Regions from separate parts of the Streptomyces sp. NPDC041796 genome, predicted to be linked through region 2. Evidence: riboswitches for the same ligand, from Rfam matches in the RefSeq annotation. Region 2 holds a riboswitch; each other region holds the start of a gene.
The links. A riboswitch is a leader RNA that binds a small molecule or an ion and turns the genes downstream of it on or off. The one in region 2 is predicted to bind cyclic di-AMP.

Region 1 (4,319 bases), on a different contig from region 2:
TGCATGGTGCGGAAGGCGGCGCCGTACGCCTCGAGGTCTTCCGTGCGTTCCAGATAGAGGCTACTCGTCAAGTGGTCAAGAGCAACCACATCCAGATCAGAAATGTTCGGAAAGGAGAAAATAACGAAAGGGCCGGAGAGTCCGACGTACTCACCCGACGAGAACGGCAGCACCTGAAGCCGCACATGGGGCAACTTTGCCCACTCCAGCAACTGCCGTAACTGCTCCCTCATCACCCCCGGGCCGCCCACCTGCCGCCGCAGCACCGCCTCGTCGATCACCGCCTCCAGTCGCAGCGGACGACCGGCGCGCAGCACCTCCTGCCGCGCGATCCGCACCCGCACCAGCGAGTCGACCGTCGCGGCCGGAGCCCCGTCCAGCGCCGCACGTGTCACCGCGCGTGCGTACTCCGCGGTCTGCAGCAGCCCCGGCACCACGGACGTCTCCAGGGTGCGGGCCGTGCACGCCTGTGCCTCCAGGCTGATGAAATCCTGGTACGGAGGCGGGAGCACGCCCCGGTACGCATGCCACCACCCCGCGCCGCCACCGTCGGCCGCCGCTCCCGCCAACGCCTCCAACAGGGCCCGCAACCGCGGGTCGTGGACCCCGTAGGCGTCGAGCAGCCGCGCCACGTCGGCCCCCGTCACCCCACTCGTACCCGTCTCGATCCGGCTCACCTTCGACTGGTGCCAGCCCACCAGCCGTGCCGCCTCGCGGCTTGTGAGGCCGGCGGCCAGGCGCAGTCCGCGCAACTCCTCACCGAGCTTGCGCCGCCGTACCGCCGGGCCGTGCCGAGTGCCTCGCATGACCGCCTCCTCCCGCAGCCGGGCCAACCCACCAGTTTGCCGTCCAAATCCGTTCTCGCGTAGCAGAGTTCACCGCTTCGAGCGACAGATATATGCATATCTTGGGGGATCGCCCCCAACAGGGGCGACATAAGTGGCAGTCTGGCGCGAAGCGCAATCCGAGGCCGTCCTCACAAAACATCCGGTTCGTGTCGGAGTCCGGCCCCGGTGGGAAAGGGACAGCGTCGCCATGGCAGACCATCAGGAAGCATCCGTCACTCTGCCGAGCGATCCCGCCTCGGTCTCCACCGCCCGGAGATACGTGGCGGACGTCCTCACGGAATGGGGCCTCCCCGCCGAGGCCGAGACGGCCGACACGGTACGGCTGATCGTCTCGGAACTGGCCACCAACGCCGTCCAGCACACCTTCGGCCAGTCGCCGACGTTCACCGTGGACGTAAGGCTGGAGCGCGACGAGCGGCTGCGCATCGGAGTCACCGACAGCCACCCGCGCTGGCCGCAGCGGCTGCCCGCCGCCGTGCAGCAGGACAACGGCCGCGGAATGGTCATCATCCGCTGGCTCACCGCGGAATGCGGCGGTCGCCTCTCGGTCACCCCGACCCCGGAGGGCGGCAAGACCGTCTGGATCGCCCTCCCGTGGACGGTTCCGGTCCAGACCTGAGCGCACCCCCGAACGCCGGACCCGAACCAGTCCGTGCGCGGGCCCGCCCGGGACAGCGCCGGAACCGAACCACTCCGTGCGCGGGCCCCGGCCCGAGACAGCGCCGCGCCTGTGCCCGTCCGACGCCGTCCCGCGTCCCGTGCCCTGCATTCCACGCCATCCCGCGTCCGCGCGCCCCATGAGCACGTCCCCGCGCCCGAAGCCGCCGCGAGGTGGACGTCCCCACCCGCGGGCCGGCCGCCCGTGAGGCCGTTCAGCGGTGCCCGCCCGGTGCCGCGCCCGCCTCCCGCTCAAGCCGGCTGCTCGCCGGAGCGCGGACGGCCGCGTACCCGCCAGGGCGCATGCGGGGTGTCAGCGGTGGCGGACTCGCCGCCCCGGATGTGTCGCCGCCGGCCGCTGCGGTGGCGGGGTGCTGAGCCCCCGCCGTACGAGACGCGGGAGGAACCCCCACAGCCCGGCGCAGACCAGCAGGGTGAAGGCACCGGCCGCCAGACCTTCGGGGCGGCCGTGCACCACGTCCACGACCAGGGACACGGAGCACGTCAGGGCCAGGGCGAGGACACCGAGGCCGATCTTCGCCAGCCGTGAGGAGACGGCCACGATGCGCGCCTTGGCGCCCTGCTGGAAGAGCGTGCGGTGCAGCGCGGCGGGGGCGGTGAGCAGCACCGCCGCCACGACCGAGAGCAGCAGCGTCACGACGTACATGCCCCGCTGGTAGGAGTCGAGCGAGCCGAAGCGGGGCGTGAACGCGAGGGTCAGCAGGAAGGCGAACAGGATCTGGACGCCGGTCTGGGTGACGCGCAGTTCCTGGAGCAGCTCGGCGAAATTGCGGTCGGCACGCTCCAGGGGCGTCTCGTTGCGCGCGGTGCAGGGGTACTCGCCGGACATTTCCGACGAGTACCCCCGCACCACGACTCATGCCCGGAGGGTCACCGCGGGATCAGCGGACGCGTCCGTACCAGACCGACTTCGACCAGATCTTGTCCAACTTCACCACCGACCCCGACTTCGGCGAGTGCCAGATCTTGTTGTTACCCGCGTAGATGCCGACGTGGTAGACGTTGCTCCCGCGATGGAAGAAGACCAGGTCGCCCTTCTGCCGGCTGGAGGCGGAGATGTGGCGGGTCTTGTTGTACTGCTGCTGTGCCGTGCGTGGCAGGGTCTTGCCGACCTTCTTGTACGAGTACAGCGTCAGGCCGGAGCAGTCGAACCGGGACGGGCCGGCCGCTCCGTACTTGTACGGTGCACCCTTCTTGGAGGCGGCGATGTTCAGCGCCTTCGTGGCGTGCGCCGGGGCGGCCTGGGCCTCCGACACGGCGCCGGGCGCCAGCATCGGGCCGCCGACGGCGGCGAGGGTGAGTGCCGAGACGGCACCCGCCCGGGACAGCAGAGACGGGACATGAATCTGCGCGGTCATAGCGCAACCCTTCGTCAGCCGCCTGTGAAGGATGACCTGTCGGGTTCGGACTGGCGAAGTTGCCCGGCCGCTGACGCGGCTTCACCCCAAGGGCGACCGATGGGACGAACATCGTTCGGTCACCCGTACTGCTTGGGTCCTCCACTCCTGCCGATCCACTCCTGTCGACCAGTCATCCGGACGGCGGCAGGACTCGGCGTCCGCCCGGACCGCCCCGCCGCGGTGGCGGGGGCTTGTCGTCGTCAGGGATCTTGACCCATGTCGAGGAGAAATTCCGAGTCGAAACGGCCGTTTGTGAGGCTCCTCACGACTGATCCATTCGGGTGGACAGGGGGGATTTGGCGCCCGGCGGCGAGACCTCGACGATCCCCGTACCAGCGGCGGAAGCTGATATTCCGCCAGATGTGTACAGCTGGAGCGCAACTCGCGTCGTACAAAATTCGTCCGGTTGCGTACGCTGAACGGGGGAGCGGTCCTCGTACTCCTGAGCCCATTCGGGGGAGAGCTACGTCGGTCCCACACCTCGATTCTGAGGCACCGTCACGCGTCCCGCGCGCCGTTCGCCGTCAAGCACCCGCAGTGCCCGCGCCAGCGTATGGGCATGCACGTCGTACTCGCCGCGCTCGTGCATCGAGGTCAGGGCGTCGCGCAGCGCCGTCGCGCGTCCGACGAGGGCCTGTGCCGCGCGCAGGGCGCCGTAGGTGTGGGTGGCGCGCGCCGGGTTGATCCGCCCCAGGAGGTCGACGACCTCGAGCCAACTGTCGACGAACGCGCATTCGGCCCGGGTGAGGGCGGGGAGCGGCGGAGGCTCGGGTGCCGGCACCGCTCACCTCGTCCGGCGGGGGACGACACGGTCGACCAGGCCGTACGCCACAGCGGCCGTCGCGTCGAAGACCGTGTCGCGCTCCAGGTCGTCGTCGATCCGCTCGCGGCTCCGGCCGGTGTGGCGGGCGAGCATTCCGGCGAGTTGGCCGCGCAGTCGCAGCAACTCGCGCGCGTGGATGTCCAGGTCGGACGGTTGTCCCCGCAGGGGCTCCTCCATCGCAGGCTGTTGGACCAGCACACGGGCGCCCGGCAGGGCCATGCGCTTGCCGGGCGTGCCGGCGGCCAGCAGGACGGCCGCGGTGGACGCGGCCTGGCCGATGCAGATCGTCTCCACGTCGCACCGGACGGCCAGCATCGTGTCGTACACGGCGGTCATGGCGCTGATGGGGCCGCCGGGGGAGTTGATGTAGAGCGAGATGTCCCGGTCGGGCGCGGCGTACTCCAGGTGGAGGAACTGTGCGACGACGTCGTTGGCGGCGGTCTCGTCGATCGGTGTGCCGAGGAGGACGATCCGCTCCTCCAGGAGCTTGGAGTACGGGTCGAGCGTGCGGCTCCCGGCGCTGGTGCGCTCGGTGAACTCGGGCAGGACGTGGCGACTGGTGTGGATCAA
Region 2 (4,319 bases):
CGCTGGTGACGGTGCCGTTGCAGGCGCGCGGGGTGGTCCTGGGCATGGCCAACTTCTGGCGTTCGGAGCGGGCCGAACGGTTCGAGGAGGAGGACCTGGCCTTCGCGGAGGAGGTGGCCGCCCGGGCCGCCGTAGCCATCGACAACGCCCGTCGCTTCACCCGCGAGCACGCCATGGCGGTCACGCTCCAGCGGAGCCTGCTGCCCCGCGTCCTGCCCGAGCAGGGCGCGCTGGACATCGCGTACCGCTATCTGCCGGCGCAGGCGGGGGTGGGCGGCGACTGGTTCGACGTCATCCCGCTGCCCGGGGCCAGGGTCGCCCTGGTGGTGGGCGATGTGGTGGGGCACGGACTGCACGCCGCCGCCACGATGGGCCGGCTGCGGACGGCGGTGCACAACTTCTCGGCGCTGGACCTGCCGCCGGACGAGCTGCTGGGACTCCTGGACGAGTTGGTCACCCGTATCGACCAGGAGGAGGGCGCGGACGGCAACGGGGAGGGCATCACGGGCGCCACGTGCCTGTACGCCGTCTACGACCCGGTGTCCGGCCGCTGCAGCATGGCCACCGCGGGGCACTTCGCCCCCGTGGTCGTCCTGCCCGACGGCACCCTGGACTGCCCCGAGGTGCCCGTCTTCCCGCCCCTGGGCCTGGGCGGCCTGCCGTTCGAGACGGCCGAGATCCAGCTCGCCGAGGGTTCCCAGCTCGTCCTCTACACCGACGGTCTGATCGAGCACCGGGACCGGGACGTCGACGCCGGCCTCGAGCTGCTGCGCGAGACGCTGTCGGGCCATCGCGGCCGTACGCCGGAGGCGACCTGCCAGGCCGTGTTCGACGCCATGCTGCCGCCGCACCGCCGGGACGACATCGCGCTGCTGGTGGCCCGCACCAATCTGGTCGACCGCACCCGGGTCGCCGACTGGGACGTGCCCAGGGACCCCTCCGCCGTCGCACGTGTGCGTTCCGCGTGCGGCCGTCAGCTGGAGGAGTGGGGACTGGAGGAGGTCGGGTTCACGACCGAGCTGATGCTCAGCGAGCTGATCACCAACGCCATCCGCTACGGCTCCGAGCCGATCCATGTGCGGATGCTGTACGAGCGCTGCCTGATCTGTGAGGTGTCGGACGGCAGCAGTACGTCCCCGCACCTGCGGCGCGCGGCGACCACGGACGAGGGCGGCCGGGGACTGTTCCTGGTCTCCCAGCTCGCCGAGCGGTGGGGCACCCGGTACACCCCCACCGGGAAGGTGATGTGGACCGAACAGTCCCCCACCGCGGGGGCCCGGATGCCGACGGAGCTGCTGCTGGACGACGTGTCCTGGTGACCTCGGCGGGTCCGTCGGACGGTGCCGGAACAGCAAACTTTGTTGCCGTCGGCGGCGGGGGCGCGGTGCAATGAACGGCATGGAAGAGCAGTCGGACGCCATCGCCAGGACCCTGACCCAGGTGGGCCCGCGCCTCAAGCGCCTCCGTACGGAGCGCGGCGTGACCCTGGCCGCGCTGTCGGCGGCCACGGGGATCTCCAAGAGCACCCTGTCCCGTCTGGAGTCCGGCCTGCGCCGCCCCAGCCTGGAGCTGCTACTGCCGATCGCCCAGGCACACCAGGTTCCGCTGGACGAGCTCGTGGGCGCGCCCGAGGTGGGCGACCCGCGCGTCCGCCTCACGCCCAGGACCGTGCACGGCAACACCGTGCTGCCCCTGACCCGGCAACCCGGCCCGCAGCAGGCCTTCAAGATGGTGCTCCCCGCCGACCGGAACACCCCCCAGCCCGTCACCCACGAGGGCTACGAGTGGCTGTACGTGCTGTCCGGGCGGCTGCGGCTGGTCCTGGCCGAGCACGATCTGGTGCTGGGGGCGGGCGAGGCGGCCGAGTTCGACACCAGGCTGCCGCACTGGTTCGGCACCACGGGGGACGGCCCCGTCGAGGTGCTCAGCCTCTTCGGCCGGCAGGGCGAGCGGATGCACGTGCGCGCCAGGCCGCGCCGCGCGGGTGGCGCGGCGGAGGGGAACGGGGCCACACGCGGCCGGTCGTCCGCGTCCGCGTGATCATCCGGTGCCGGGGGCCGGAGGCTGCGCGACCGAACGCCGGGCCGATGACGCGCGTGTCCATCTCGACGGCCCTCCCCCACGGCCCGTCGCGCAACGCGCCGAACAGTGCCGCGTCCGTGCCGGCGGACGCGCTCCGCACACTCCGCGGCGTCGTACGGCCACGGTGATGGACGAGTTGTGCACGCATACGCCCGCGGTCGCGCCACCGGGCGGGCACGAGGTCGGCGGGGCCGGACTTCACTGCGTCCGGCGCGCCCGGGCCCGCCACCTGGGAGCAACCGGCGGCCGGGTCGGCGTCGGCACACCACGAGACCCTTGCGTCCCTTTTCTCCGTTATGCAGGTTTGGCGGCAATCGCCTTTGCTGCTCACATTGCGGGGAAAATGCGTCACTTATGGGCTCTGGTTATCACGCGTGATAAGTATCACCGCGCAGGACTGGCACACAGGGGCTCTTCAGGCCTGATTCCCGGTTGTTTGCAGCAAAGTTGACGGTTCACCACCGGCCGGAAGGCGGTGGAAAGCGGGTCGGGCCGTGAAATTCACGCCTTGTTCCGCCAGGCCCGTCTCGCTTACGGTCCCCTCAATCCGGATGGACCGCCGAATCCTGCCGCCGTCCGGAAACCCCACACCCACTCACGTACGTACGGCAGGAGCGGGGGACCCAGGTAAGCCGCCGACCCGGAGCACACCGGATCGGCTAGGGGTGAAGTCGCGCTGATACCGCGACCGGGCATCTCCAGCCCGAACCCGACAGCTCACCTCGCAGGCGACGGAGAGGAATTCGCCATGCCCGCAAAGGGTAAGCACCGTCGTCCCAAGAACAGTCCGCTCGCCCGCCGTTTCGTCGCCGCGGGCACGGGCGGCGCCGCACTCGCGCTGCCCCTGATGGGCGCCACCGCCGCCGAGGCGGCGCCCAGCGCGGCGTACTCCGTTACCGCCGGCGTCCCGGCCGCGGCCCCGGCCGCCACCGCTGCCGCCGCCAAGAAGGCCGCGCCCACCACGTACTCCGTCGTCGCGGGTGACTCCCTCTCCAAGATCGCGCGGGAGCACAAGGTGAGCGGTGGCTGGAAGAAGCTCTACGAGGACAACCGGAAGGCCATCGGGGCCGACCCGTCCCTGATCCGCCCCGGCCTCAAGCTGACGATCGGCGCGAAGGCGGCCGAGCGCGCTTCGGCGCCCGAGCGAGCCGACCGGTCCGCCGAGCGGAAGGCCGCACCGGCCGCCGCCAAGGCGGCGACGTACCCGGACAACCTCGACGGCTGGATCCGGGAGTCGCTGGACATCATGGCCAAGCACGGCATCCCCGGCACGTACGAGGGGATCCACCGCAACATCATGCGTGAGTCCTCGGGCAACCCGCTCGCCATCAACAACTGGGACATCAACGCCGTGAACGGGACCCCCTCGAAGGGGCTCCTCCAGGTCATCGCGCCGACGTTCGAGGCCTACCACGTGCCCGGCACGGCGACGGACCCCTACGACCCGGTCGCCAACATCACCGCCGCCTGCAACTACGCGGCCGACCGGTACGGCTCCATCGACAACGTCAACGGTCCTTACTGATCCACACGCTTTCCCCGCTGGGGCCGGCCGCTCGAACGCGGCCGGCCCCAGCGGCGTTCGGCCCTCGCATTTCCCGTGGGAGTCCGGTGGAGTTCCGCGGGAGCAATGCCGTATGTCTCGCCAATCGGACACAAGACGGCGCGCCGAGCCGTCTGCCATTCGGCTTGTTTACCACCCCTCACCGAATTTTCTTGTGAAACGTTGGCGAACGGGGTCTCCATATCGATCTTCACTGTCCCGCTGACCTCGCCGAACGGCTTCAGCCGAACTCCGCATACCGCAAGCACCCGTTGACCGAAAGGGTGCCTTGACCGTGACTCCGCGCCGAACGAGACTCCCCACAGGCACCCATGCATCAGGAGCCACAAGCAGACGCGTATGCCAATGGCCCTGCGAGACCGATATCGCACGGGGTGTGTGACGGGGGAAAGACCTGAAAACGCGGCGCTCGTTTCCATGATCCACGCGTGCTCCTCCGCCCCGTTCCTGCGGCGCCGGGACCACCGGGTCGCGGGCGGCCGGGGTCACCAGGCGCGCTGAAGACCCGGGGCGGCGTGCTGCGGATCGAGGAGGGCCGCTGGCTGCCGCTGGAGGACGGTGTCGAGATCTGCCGGCTCCGAGCGGGATCGAGGTGCATCACGCGCCGCCGGCCTGGGTGTTCGGCGAGAGCTCGGTGTCCGATCCACGCCTGGCGTTCGGGCCGCTGTCCGGT
Region 3 (4,319 bases), on a different contig from region 2:
GGCCATATGGGCCACGTCTTTGGGCCGGAAGAAGAAGCGGATATCCGCCAGATAGGTCGGCGCTGCAACGACTTGGTCAGCGATCGGGCTGTTCATGCTTCCTCCGTTGGGCTCCGCACGGTGTGAGGGGTCGACTGGGTGCCGCAGTGGCCGAGAGGCTCGTATCGGCTTTCCGAGTATGCGGTACCCCAAGAGGTGTCTGAATGATCGACACAGGCCGACCAGGGCCTGAATCGCGAAGGAGTGACACTCCGCGAATTCCGGTTTCCGCTCCTATTGATTGATTCTGCAATTTCATTTCGCCGGGGAAGCGGGACGGATTTCTCCGTCCTGCTCGGGAAGTGGCGGGTGCGGGGCCGGGCCGGCTTCCTTCCGGCGGTGGGCGAGCCGTCTTGCCGCCGCCGTCCGGGAGCGATGCCGCACGCGGGGACCGGCGGGGCCGTTTTGTCCCCTCGGGGGGAGCTGCCAGGGATATTGGTTAGGGATCGTGCTCCGGATGGCGTAGGGTGGTGTTCACCGACGCGGGGTGGAGCAGCTCGGTAGCTCGCTGGGCTCATAACCCAGAGGTCGCAGGTTCAAATCCTGTCCCCGCTACTGAAGACGAAGGCCCGGTGCATTGCGCACCGGGCCTTCCGTCTTTCCCGGACCGGCCGGCGTCGTGTGTCGCTCGGTCGGCGGACGGCGGGTCGCCGGGCGGCGCGGCTCCGGCCGGGCCGGGTGCGGCGCGGTACCGTCCGCAGCCGTGGGTGGACCCGGCAGGAGACCAGTGGTGGGGCGACGAGCGCGGGACGGCGGCGACCGGCGGGAGGGTGCCCCGCGGGCCCGGAGGTTCGTGTGCGCCCTGCCCGCGCTGTTGATCGCGGGGGGTGTGGTGTACGGCGTGTCGACCCCGCCGCAGTTCACCGCCGTACCGCTGTTCGCCGCCGCCCCGCTCGTCGCGGCGCCGCTGTTCGCCGCCCGTATGACGGTGCTGACCGGTCTGTGCGCCGTGCTGGCCGTGCTCGGCCTGCACCTGGGCAGCGGAACGCTGGGCGAGGTGCGGGCCCTCACCGAGATCCTCACCGTGGTGGTGGTCGCCGTGCTCGCGCTGCTGATCAACCGGGTCGTGCGGCGCAGTGGTGAGCGGCTCGCCTCGGCCCGGGTGATCGCCGAGACCGCGCAGCGGGCCGTGCTGCCGACGCCCGCCGAGCGGATCGGCGGGTTGCAGGTGGCGGCGCGGTACGAGGCGGCGCAGGCGGACGCGTTCATCGGGGGAGACCTCTTCGCCGTGCAGGACACGCCGTACGGGGTGCGGCTGGTGGTGGGGGACGTGCGCGGGAAGGGCATGGGCGCGGTCGAGACGGTGGCGGTGGTCATCGGGGCGTTCCGGGAGGCGGCCGAGCAGGAGAGTTCGCTGGAGGGCGTGGCGCAGCGGCTGGAGCGGGCACTGGCCCGGGAGGGGACGCGGCGGGACGGGCTGGACGCCGTCGAGGGGTTCACCACCGCGGTGCTGGCGGAGATCCCGCGCGGGGCGGAGGTGGTGCGGGTGGTGGACCGGGGGCACCCGGAGCCGCTGATGCTGTACGCGGACGGGCGCGCCGAACTGCTGGAGCAGGCCGAGCCCGCGCTGCCGCTGGGCATGGCGGACCTGGGGGCGTGGCCGGACCGGGCGCATGAGGTGCCGTACCCGGCGGGGGCGACGCTGCTCTTCTACACGGACGGGCTGTCGGAGGCGCGCGACGCGCAGGGAGTGTTCTACGACCCGGTCGCGCGGCTGGCGGGGCGGCTCTTCCCGGGGCCCGACGCGGTACTGGACGCGCTGGTGACCGACGTACGGAGGCACACCGGCGGCGGGGCGACGGACGACCTGGCGCTGCTGGCGGTCGGCCGGCCGGCCCAGGGGCAGCCGGAGCGGCGCCGGACGGTTCCGGTCGTGTCGTGACCGCGCCCGGCCGCTCGACACGCTGCGTAGTCGACGCGTGTCACTGCGCATAACATCTGATAAACCGTCAGAAGTACTGTGGTCGGTGAATGTTTCTGATGCGCGGTCAACTCGCCCGGCTGTGCCCGTGTGTGCACCGGTACGTCCGGGGCCCGTCCGCTTAATGATCACTAGGAACGGCTTGGAATCCGGAGCCCCCGTCTATTAACGTTCGATAACGCAGCGCGGTCGTCCCAGCCGTCGCAAGAGACGGCACCGTGCGCGTGCGCCGAATTCCGCAAGGGAACCGGGGAACCACCACCTTGGGGTGAATCGGGCCGAAGTGGGCCCGTAGGAGACCTTCCTGCTCCGAACCCGTCAGCTAACCCGGTAGGCGAGAAGGAAGGAAAGGAGTGCGCCTCCGTGGCGTCCAACAGGCCTGCCCCCGAAGCTCCGTACGGCTCGATCGCCTCGTTCAACTCTTCGGGTGTCCCGGACGCCGCACCTGTAAACGGGCAGCAGTGGGAAGAATGGAACCCCACCGAGGAGACCGTCCGCCCCGTCCGCGGCCGTCACCGCGTGGCCAAGCAGCGCGGCGGGCTCGCCCGTAGCTCCACCGTCCTCGGCGTCGGCGTCATCGCGGCCGTCGGCGCGGGAGGCATGGCCACCGCGCAGGACAAGCCCGCGGTCTCCATATCCCTGCCGGACGTCGTCACGGACAACCTCCCCGACGCCGAGTCCCTGCCCGGCATCGGCTCCCTGATGTCCGACGACTCGGACGCCGGTGATTCCGACGAGACGGCCCCCGCGGACAGCGGGCCGCTCACCGCCGCGTCCCTCACCGGGACCGCCGACGCCGCCGCGCAGCAGAGCGGCGCGGACGCGGGCGAGGCACTGCGCGCCCGCATCCTCCAGCAGGCCGAGCAGCAGCAGGCGTCCGCCGACGCCGCGGCGAAGGCGGCCGCGGAGACGGCCGCCGCCGAACAGGCCGCCGCCGAGGCGAAGGCGCAGGCGACCGCCGCCGAGAAGCAGGCCGCCGAGCAGGCCGCCGAGGAGAAGGCCAAGGCCGAGGCCGAAGCCGCCGCCAAGGCGAAGGCCGCCGAGGAGGCCCGGCTGGCCGAGCTCGCCGGAAGCTGGTCGCTGCCGACCTCCTCGTACACCATCACCTCCACCTACGGCCAGGCCGGCAACATGTGGTCCTCCGGCTACCACACGGGCCTCGACCTCGCCGCGCCCACGGGCACGCCCGCCAAGGCCGTCCACGGCGGCACCGTCAAGTCGGCCGGATGGTCGGGCTCGTACGGGTACCGCATCGTCCTGGAGCTGGAGGACGGTACGGAGGTCTGGTACTGCCACCTGTCGTCGATGACGGTCGGCGCCGGGCAGACGGTCGGCACCGGTGAGACCATCGGCCGGGTCGGCGCCACCGGCAACGTGACCGGACCGCACCTGCACCTGGAGGTGCACACGCCGGGCGGCGACGGGATCGACCCGCTGGCCTGGCTGCGCGGCAAGGGCCTCACCGTCTGAGCACCGGCTCGGGAACTTCTGACCCCGGCAGCTCTGGCGGCACACCCCCCGACGCCAGGGCTGCCGGTTTCGTCGTCACTCACCCGGAATATCCCGCCTCTTCGGCACGTTGGTCCACCCCATGACCTCTCTCCGCAAGCTGGGCACGTCCGACCTCCACGTCTTCCCCCTCGCCCTCGGCGGCAACGTCTTCGGCTGGACCGCCGACGAGGTGCAGTCCTTCGCCGTCCTCGACGCGTACACGGCCGCCGGCGGCAATTTCGTCGACACGGCCGACAGCTATTCGGCGTGGGTCGCGGGCAACGAGGGCGGGGAGTCGGAGACCGTCATCGGCAGGTGGATGGCCGCGCGCGGCAACCGGTCCGACGTCGTCGTCGCCACCAAGGTCGGTGCCCACCCGCAGTACAAGGGCCTCACCCCGACCACCATCAAGGCCGCGGCCGAGGAGTCGCTGCGCCGGCTCGGCACCGACTACATCGACCTGTACTACACGCACTTCGACGACCCGGCCGTGCCGGTCGAGGAGATCGTCACCGCCCTCGACCAGCTGGTGAAGGAGGGCAAGGTCCGTGCGGTCGCCGCCTCCAACATCTCCGCCGAACGCCTCCAGGCCTCCCTGGACTTCGCCGGGAGCGAGGGCCTGACGCCGTACGCCGCGCTCCAGCCGCACTACAACCTGGTCTCCCGCGACACCTACGAGGGCGCGCTCCAGGACACCGCCGAGCGCGCCGGCCTCGGTGCCGTGCCGTACTACGCGCTGGCCTCCGGCTTCCTCACCGGCAAGTACCGGCCGGGCACGCACGTCGACAGCGCGCGGGCCGGGAGCGCGGCCAAGCACCTGCAGAGCGAGCGCGGCCGCAAGGTCCTCGCCGCGCTGGACGCCGTCGCG
Region 4 (4,319 bases), on a different contig from region 2:
GGTGGCGGCGTGGGCAGAGTGCGGTTGAGCGTGGCCGAGCGGCGGGAGGAGCTGCTGCGGGCCGCCGTGGAGCAGATCGAGGCGCGGGGTGTGGTGGCGGTGCGGATCGCCGACGTGGCGTCCGCGCTGGGTGTGAGCAACGCGCTGGTCCTGTACCACTTCTCGACCAAGGAGAAGCTCGTCGCGGCCGCTTTCGCGTACGCCGCCGAGGGCGATCTCGCCCACCTGCGCCGGCTGCTGGGCCGCCGTACGTCGGCGGTCCGCCGGCTGCGGGCGGCCGTGCACTGGTACGCGCCCACCGGCCGGGCCAAGGGGTGGCGCCTGTGGATCGAGGGCTGGGCGGCGGCCCTCCGGGAACCCGCGCTGCGGGAGGTCGCCCAGGACCTCGACCGGCAGTGGAAGGCGGCATTGGCCAAGGTGTTCGCGGAGGGTGCGGCGGCGGGCGAGTTCCGCTGCGAGGATCCCGCGGCGGCGGCCTGGCGGCTGACCGCGTTCCTGGACGGTCTGGCCGTGCAGATGACCGCGTACGCGGCGTCCTTCTCCCGTGCCCGCATGCTGGCGTGGGCGGACGAGGCCCTCGCCCGCGAACTCGGCCACCCGGAAGCCCCGTCGGGAACTCCGGCGGTCTCCGGCCCGTGAGGCCGTGAGGCCGGTGAGGCCCGTCCCGCTCCCCCGCCCCGGGACCTACAGCGGCAGCAGGTCCGGTCGCTTGGCCGAGACGTGGTCGCCGGACGATTCGCCGCGCAGCCGGCGGCCGATCCACGGGACCAGGTACTCGCGCGCCCACTGGATGTCGTCGCGGCGGAGTTCGAGGGGGCCGCGCGGCGGCAGGGGCGGCCACGGCTGGTCGGGGTCGGCGGGGACATCCACGCCCAGGACCTGACCGGCCCGCAGGGCGACGCGGGTGTGTCCCTCGGGAGACAGGTGCAGCCGGTCGTCGTCCCAAGCGCGCCTGTCCTGAACGGTCTTGAGGGACCACAGGTCCAGAACCGGGCAGCCGTACCGGTCCGCGACGGCGCGCACATGCCCGTTGTACGTGGCGATCTTGCCGCGCAGCCGGCGCAGCACCGGCACGCTGCGGGTGTCGAAGCCGGTCGTCACCAGGACGGTTCCGACCGCGGACGTCAGGTCGGCGACGGCCCGTTCGAAGCGTTCGGCGACGTCGTCCGGGTCGCTGCCGGGCCGGATGATGTCGTTGCCGCCGGCGCAGAACGTCACCAGATCGGGGGCGAGTTCCTTGGCGCGCGGGACCTGCTCCTCCACGATCTGGTCGAGGAGACGCCCGCGTACGGCGAGGTTGGCGTACCGGAACTCCTCGGGCTCCGGCAGCCGGTCGGCGAGCAGCACCGCAAGGCGGTCCGCCCAGCCGACGAACGTTCCGCCGGGGCCAGGGTCTCCGACGCCCTCGGTGAAGCTGTCACCGATCGCCGCGTACGACCCGAATACGTCACTGTCTCTGAATGTCGAATCGTCTGCCACGGGAGCACATCTTTCACCCCGGGATGTGACCTACGCGACCGTAGGAGAGGTTGACGGGGGGTGATGTTTGCCACCGGTCAAGATTCACCCAAGCCCGGAATACGGCTCCGCCCGGCACCGGGAGGCGGTGCCGGGCGGAGCGCTTCGCCGCGGAGGCGTCAGATGGAGACGCCGTGCTGGCGGAGGTAGGCCAGCGGGTCGATGTCCGAGCCGTAGTTGGGGCTGGTGCGGATCTCGAAGTGCAGGTGCGGGCCGGTGGAGTTGCCGGTGGAGCCGGACAGGCCGATCTGCTGACCGCCGCTCACGCTCTGGCCGGAGGAGACGGACAGCGAGGAGAGGTGGGCGTACTGCGAGTAGGTGCCGTCGGTGTGCTGGATGACGACCTCGTTGCCGTACGCGCCGCTCCAGCCGGCCGAGACGACGGTGCCCGCGCCGACGGCCTTGACGCTCGTGCCGGAGGAGGCGGCGAAGTCGACGCCCGTGTGGTAGCCGGAGGACCAGCTGGAGCCGGAGGCGCGGTAGGGCGTGGTGACACCGGCGTCGACCGGGGCGGTGAAGCCCGAGCCGCTGGTCTTCGGGGCGGACTGGGCGGGGGCCTCGGCCTTGGCGGCGGAGCGGGAGGCGCGGCTCTCGGTGCGGGTGTCGTCCGCCTTGGGCTTCGCCGGGGCGGCCTTCGCGGGGGCGGCCTTGGACTTGGCACCGAGGGTGAGCTTCATGCCCGGGTGGATCAGGGACGGGTCCTCGCCGATCACCTGGCGGTTGTCCTGGTAGAGCTTCTTCCAGCCGCCCTTGACGTTCTTGTTGTGGGCGATCTTGGAGAGGTAGTCACCGGCGACCACGGTGTACGTGCGCGGCGCGGCCTTCTGCGCCGACGCGGCCTTCGGGGCGGCCTTGGCGGCGGTGGCCGCGGCGGTCACGGCCTGCTGCGGAGCGGTGGCCGGGGCGGCCTTCTCCGCGGCGTGCGCTCCGGTGGCGCCGAGCAGCGGGATGGCGATGGCGGCGCCACCGGTACCGGCGGCGACGAAACCACGCGTGATGGGGCTGGACTTGGGACGGCGGTGCTTACCCTTCGCGGGCATGGCGATTTCCTCTCCGGCGCCTGCGAGGTGAGCTGTCGGGTTCGGACTGGAGTTGTCCGGCCGCGTCATGGACGCGACTTCACCCCGAGCCGGTCCCGGAATTCCGGGACCGGCGTACTACCTGGGTCCCCCGCTCCTGCCACACGTGGGTGGGTGCGAATTCCGACCGGCGGCAGGATTCGGCGGTCCGGCCGGATTGCCGTGACCGTAAGCGAGTGGGGTCGGCGTGAACAAGCCGCTGTTTTCTCCGGGGCATTTCCGGCGGTGCGGCGGTCATGGAATTCCGGTCACCCTCCGTGGATTACGGATCATGTATTCCCGTTCTGGGCAAGGGATTTATGAACGGCCTCCCGCCACGGACGGTCACGGTTATGACGCTGCTCACGCGGTCCGGTTCATCTCCCTTACGACCAGGGCACGTTATACCTAATCCCCCAATACGGACAGAAGCGCCATTCCTTGACGAGCCTTCTCAATCCCTCCAGACTCACGGCCGGACGGCGATCGCACCGGTCTCGACGCCAGTCGGACAAATCACCATTAAGACGGACAGGTGGAGTGGGCCACCGTGTACGCGGCAGCCCCTTCGCACCCGTGGGTCGCACCCACCCCCCGCCGGCCGGGCCCGCGAGAGGCCCCGCCCGGCCCGAGGGGCGTCTCGTGCGCCTCACCGGTCGCCGACCTGGGACAAGGGCAACGAATGTGCGACGTGCACGGAGATTGATTGCGGGACGAACCAATGTCGTATCGTCGGATCACGACATCGTCGGCGGGCCGACGCCGACCTCATACACGGAGGAGCCCCCGTGACGCAGCAGCTGCCGCAGGTCCCGTCGATCGAGCCCGAGCTGACCGGAGTGCGCAACTTCCGGGACGTCGGCGGGCTTCCGACCGTGGACGGCCGACGGGTGCGGCACGGCAGGCTCTACCGCAGCGGCCACCTCGCGCACGCCACGGGCGAGGACGCCGCCTTCCTGGCGGGCCTCGGCCTCCACACGATCTTCGATTTCCGCAACGCCGCCGACCAGAAGCTGGAAGGCCCGGACGTCGAGCTGCCCGGCGTCCGGAATGTGAACATCCCCCTCTCCGACCCGGCCGACGGCGCGGAGTTCTGGACCATGGTCCGCGACGGCGACCTCGACCAGCTGCGCTCGATACTGGCGGACGGCAAGGCGGCGGCCCGGATGACGGCCTCGTACCGCATGATCATCAAGGAGCGCACGGCCGAGCACAGCCGCGTGCTCCACGCGCTCGCCGAGGACAGCGTCCCGGCCCTGATGCACTGTGCGGCCGGAAAGGACCGGGCGGGGCTCTCCATCGCGGTCTCCCTGCTGGCCGTCGGCGTCGAACGCGAGGCGATCGAGGAGGACTACCTCAAGTCGAACGACCCGCGCCGCCGCTACAAGGTGCGCCGCAGCGACAATTCCCCGGCCGGTATGTCGCCGCAGGTCATGGAGCTGCTCAGCCCGCTCTTCGAAGCCCGCATCGACTACCTGACGGCCGCCTTCGAGACGATCGAGGAGACCTGGGGCTCGACCGAGCGCTACCTGACCGAAGGACTGAAGCTGAGCGACGAGACCAGGGAGCGGCTGCGCGAGCGCCTCCTCGACGAGAGCTAGGCCCTACTCGGCCCCGAGGGCGAACAGCAGGTAGAGGAAGGCCGCGAAGAGGTGGCCCGCCACCAGGTAGGCGAAGAGCCGGACGGCGAGGCCTCGGGGGAACGTCCGTTCCTGGGACATGGTGATCTCTCCGATCGGGTCA

Region 1: it holds a riboswitch for cyclic di-AMP, as region 2 does, so the genes downstream of both, ACZ6C1_RS30335 (C40 family peptidase) here and ACZ6C1_RS06025 (transglycosylase SLT domain-containing protein) in region 2, are expected to answer to the same signal.
Region 3: it holds a riboswitch for cyclic di-AMP, as region 2 does, so the genes downstream of both, ACZ6C1_RS13175 (M23 family metallopeptidase) here and ACZ6C1_RS06025 (transglycosylase SLT domain-containing protein) in region 2, are expected to answer to the same signal.
Region 4: it holds a riboswitch for cyclic di-AMP, as region 2 does, so the genes downstream of both, ACZ6C1_RS06390 (M23 family metallopeptidase) here and ACZ6C1_RS06025 (transglycosylase SLT domain-containing protein) in region 2, are expected to answer to the same signal.

What each region holds. Positions count from the first base shown of each region.
Region 1 is NZ_JBVJAH010000019.1:10,471-14,789, reverse strand. It holds gene ACZ6C1_RS30350 (helix-turn-helix domain-containing protein) at 1-806, opposite strand, end outside; gene ACZ6C1_RS30345 (ATP-binding protein) at 1,036-1,467, shown strand; gene ACZ6C1_RS30340 (DUF6328 family protein) at 1,819-2,355, opposite strand; gene ACZ6C1_RS30335 (C40 family peptidase) at 2,408-2,884, opposite strand; cyclic di-AMP (ydaO/yuaA leader) riboswitch at 2,889-3,061, opposite strand; gene ACZ6C1_RS30330 (hypothetical protein) at 3,390-3,707, opposite strand; gene ACZ6C1_RS30325 (ATP-dependent Clp protease proteolytic subunit) at 3,711-4,319, opposite strand.
Region 2 is NZ_JBVJAH010000002.1:581,542-585,860, forward strand. It holds gene ACZ6C1_RS06015 (SpoIIE family protein phosphatase) at 1-1,319, shown strand, start outside; gene ACZ6C1_RS06020 (helix-turn-helix domain-containing protein) at 1,399-2,040, shown strand; cyclic di-AMP (ydaO/yuaA leader) riboswitch at 2,661-2,826, shown strand; gene ACZ6C1_RS06025 (transglycosylase SLT domain-containing protein) at 2,831-3,607, shown strand.
Region 3 is NZ_JBVJAH010000006.1:17,233-21,551, reverse strand. It holds gene ACZ6C1_RS13190 (hypothetical protein) at 1-96, opposite strand, end outside; tRNA gene ACZ6C1_RS13185 (tRNA-Met) at 521-594, shown strand; gene ACZ6C1_RS13180 (PP2C family protein-serine/threonine phosphatase) at 743-1,921, shown strand; cyclic di-AMP (ydaO/yuaA leader) riboswitch at 2,178-2,312, shown strand; gene ACZ6C1_RS13175 (M23 family metallopeptidase) at 2,324-3,430, shown strand; gene ACZ6C1_RS13170 (aldo/keto reductase) at 3,552-4,319, shown strand, end outside.
Region 4 is NZ_JBVJAH010000003.1:43,331-47,649, forward strand. It holds gene ACZ6C1_RS06380 (TetR/AcrR family transcriptional regulator) at 10-639, shown strand; gene ACZ6C1_RS06385 (SGNH/GDSL hydrolase family protein) at 685-1,479, opposite strand; gene ACZ6C1_RS06390 (M23 family metallopeptidase) at 1,638-2,558, opposite strand; cyclic di-AMP (ydaO/yuaA leader) riboswitch at 2,561-2,724, opposite strand; gene ACZ6C1_RS06395 (tyrosine-protein phosphatase) at 3,365-4,177, shown strand; gene ACZ6C1_RS06400 (DUF6126 family protein) at 4,181-4,297, opposite strand; gene ACZ6C1_RS06405 (XRE family transcriptional regulator) at 4,317-4,319, opposite strand, start outside.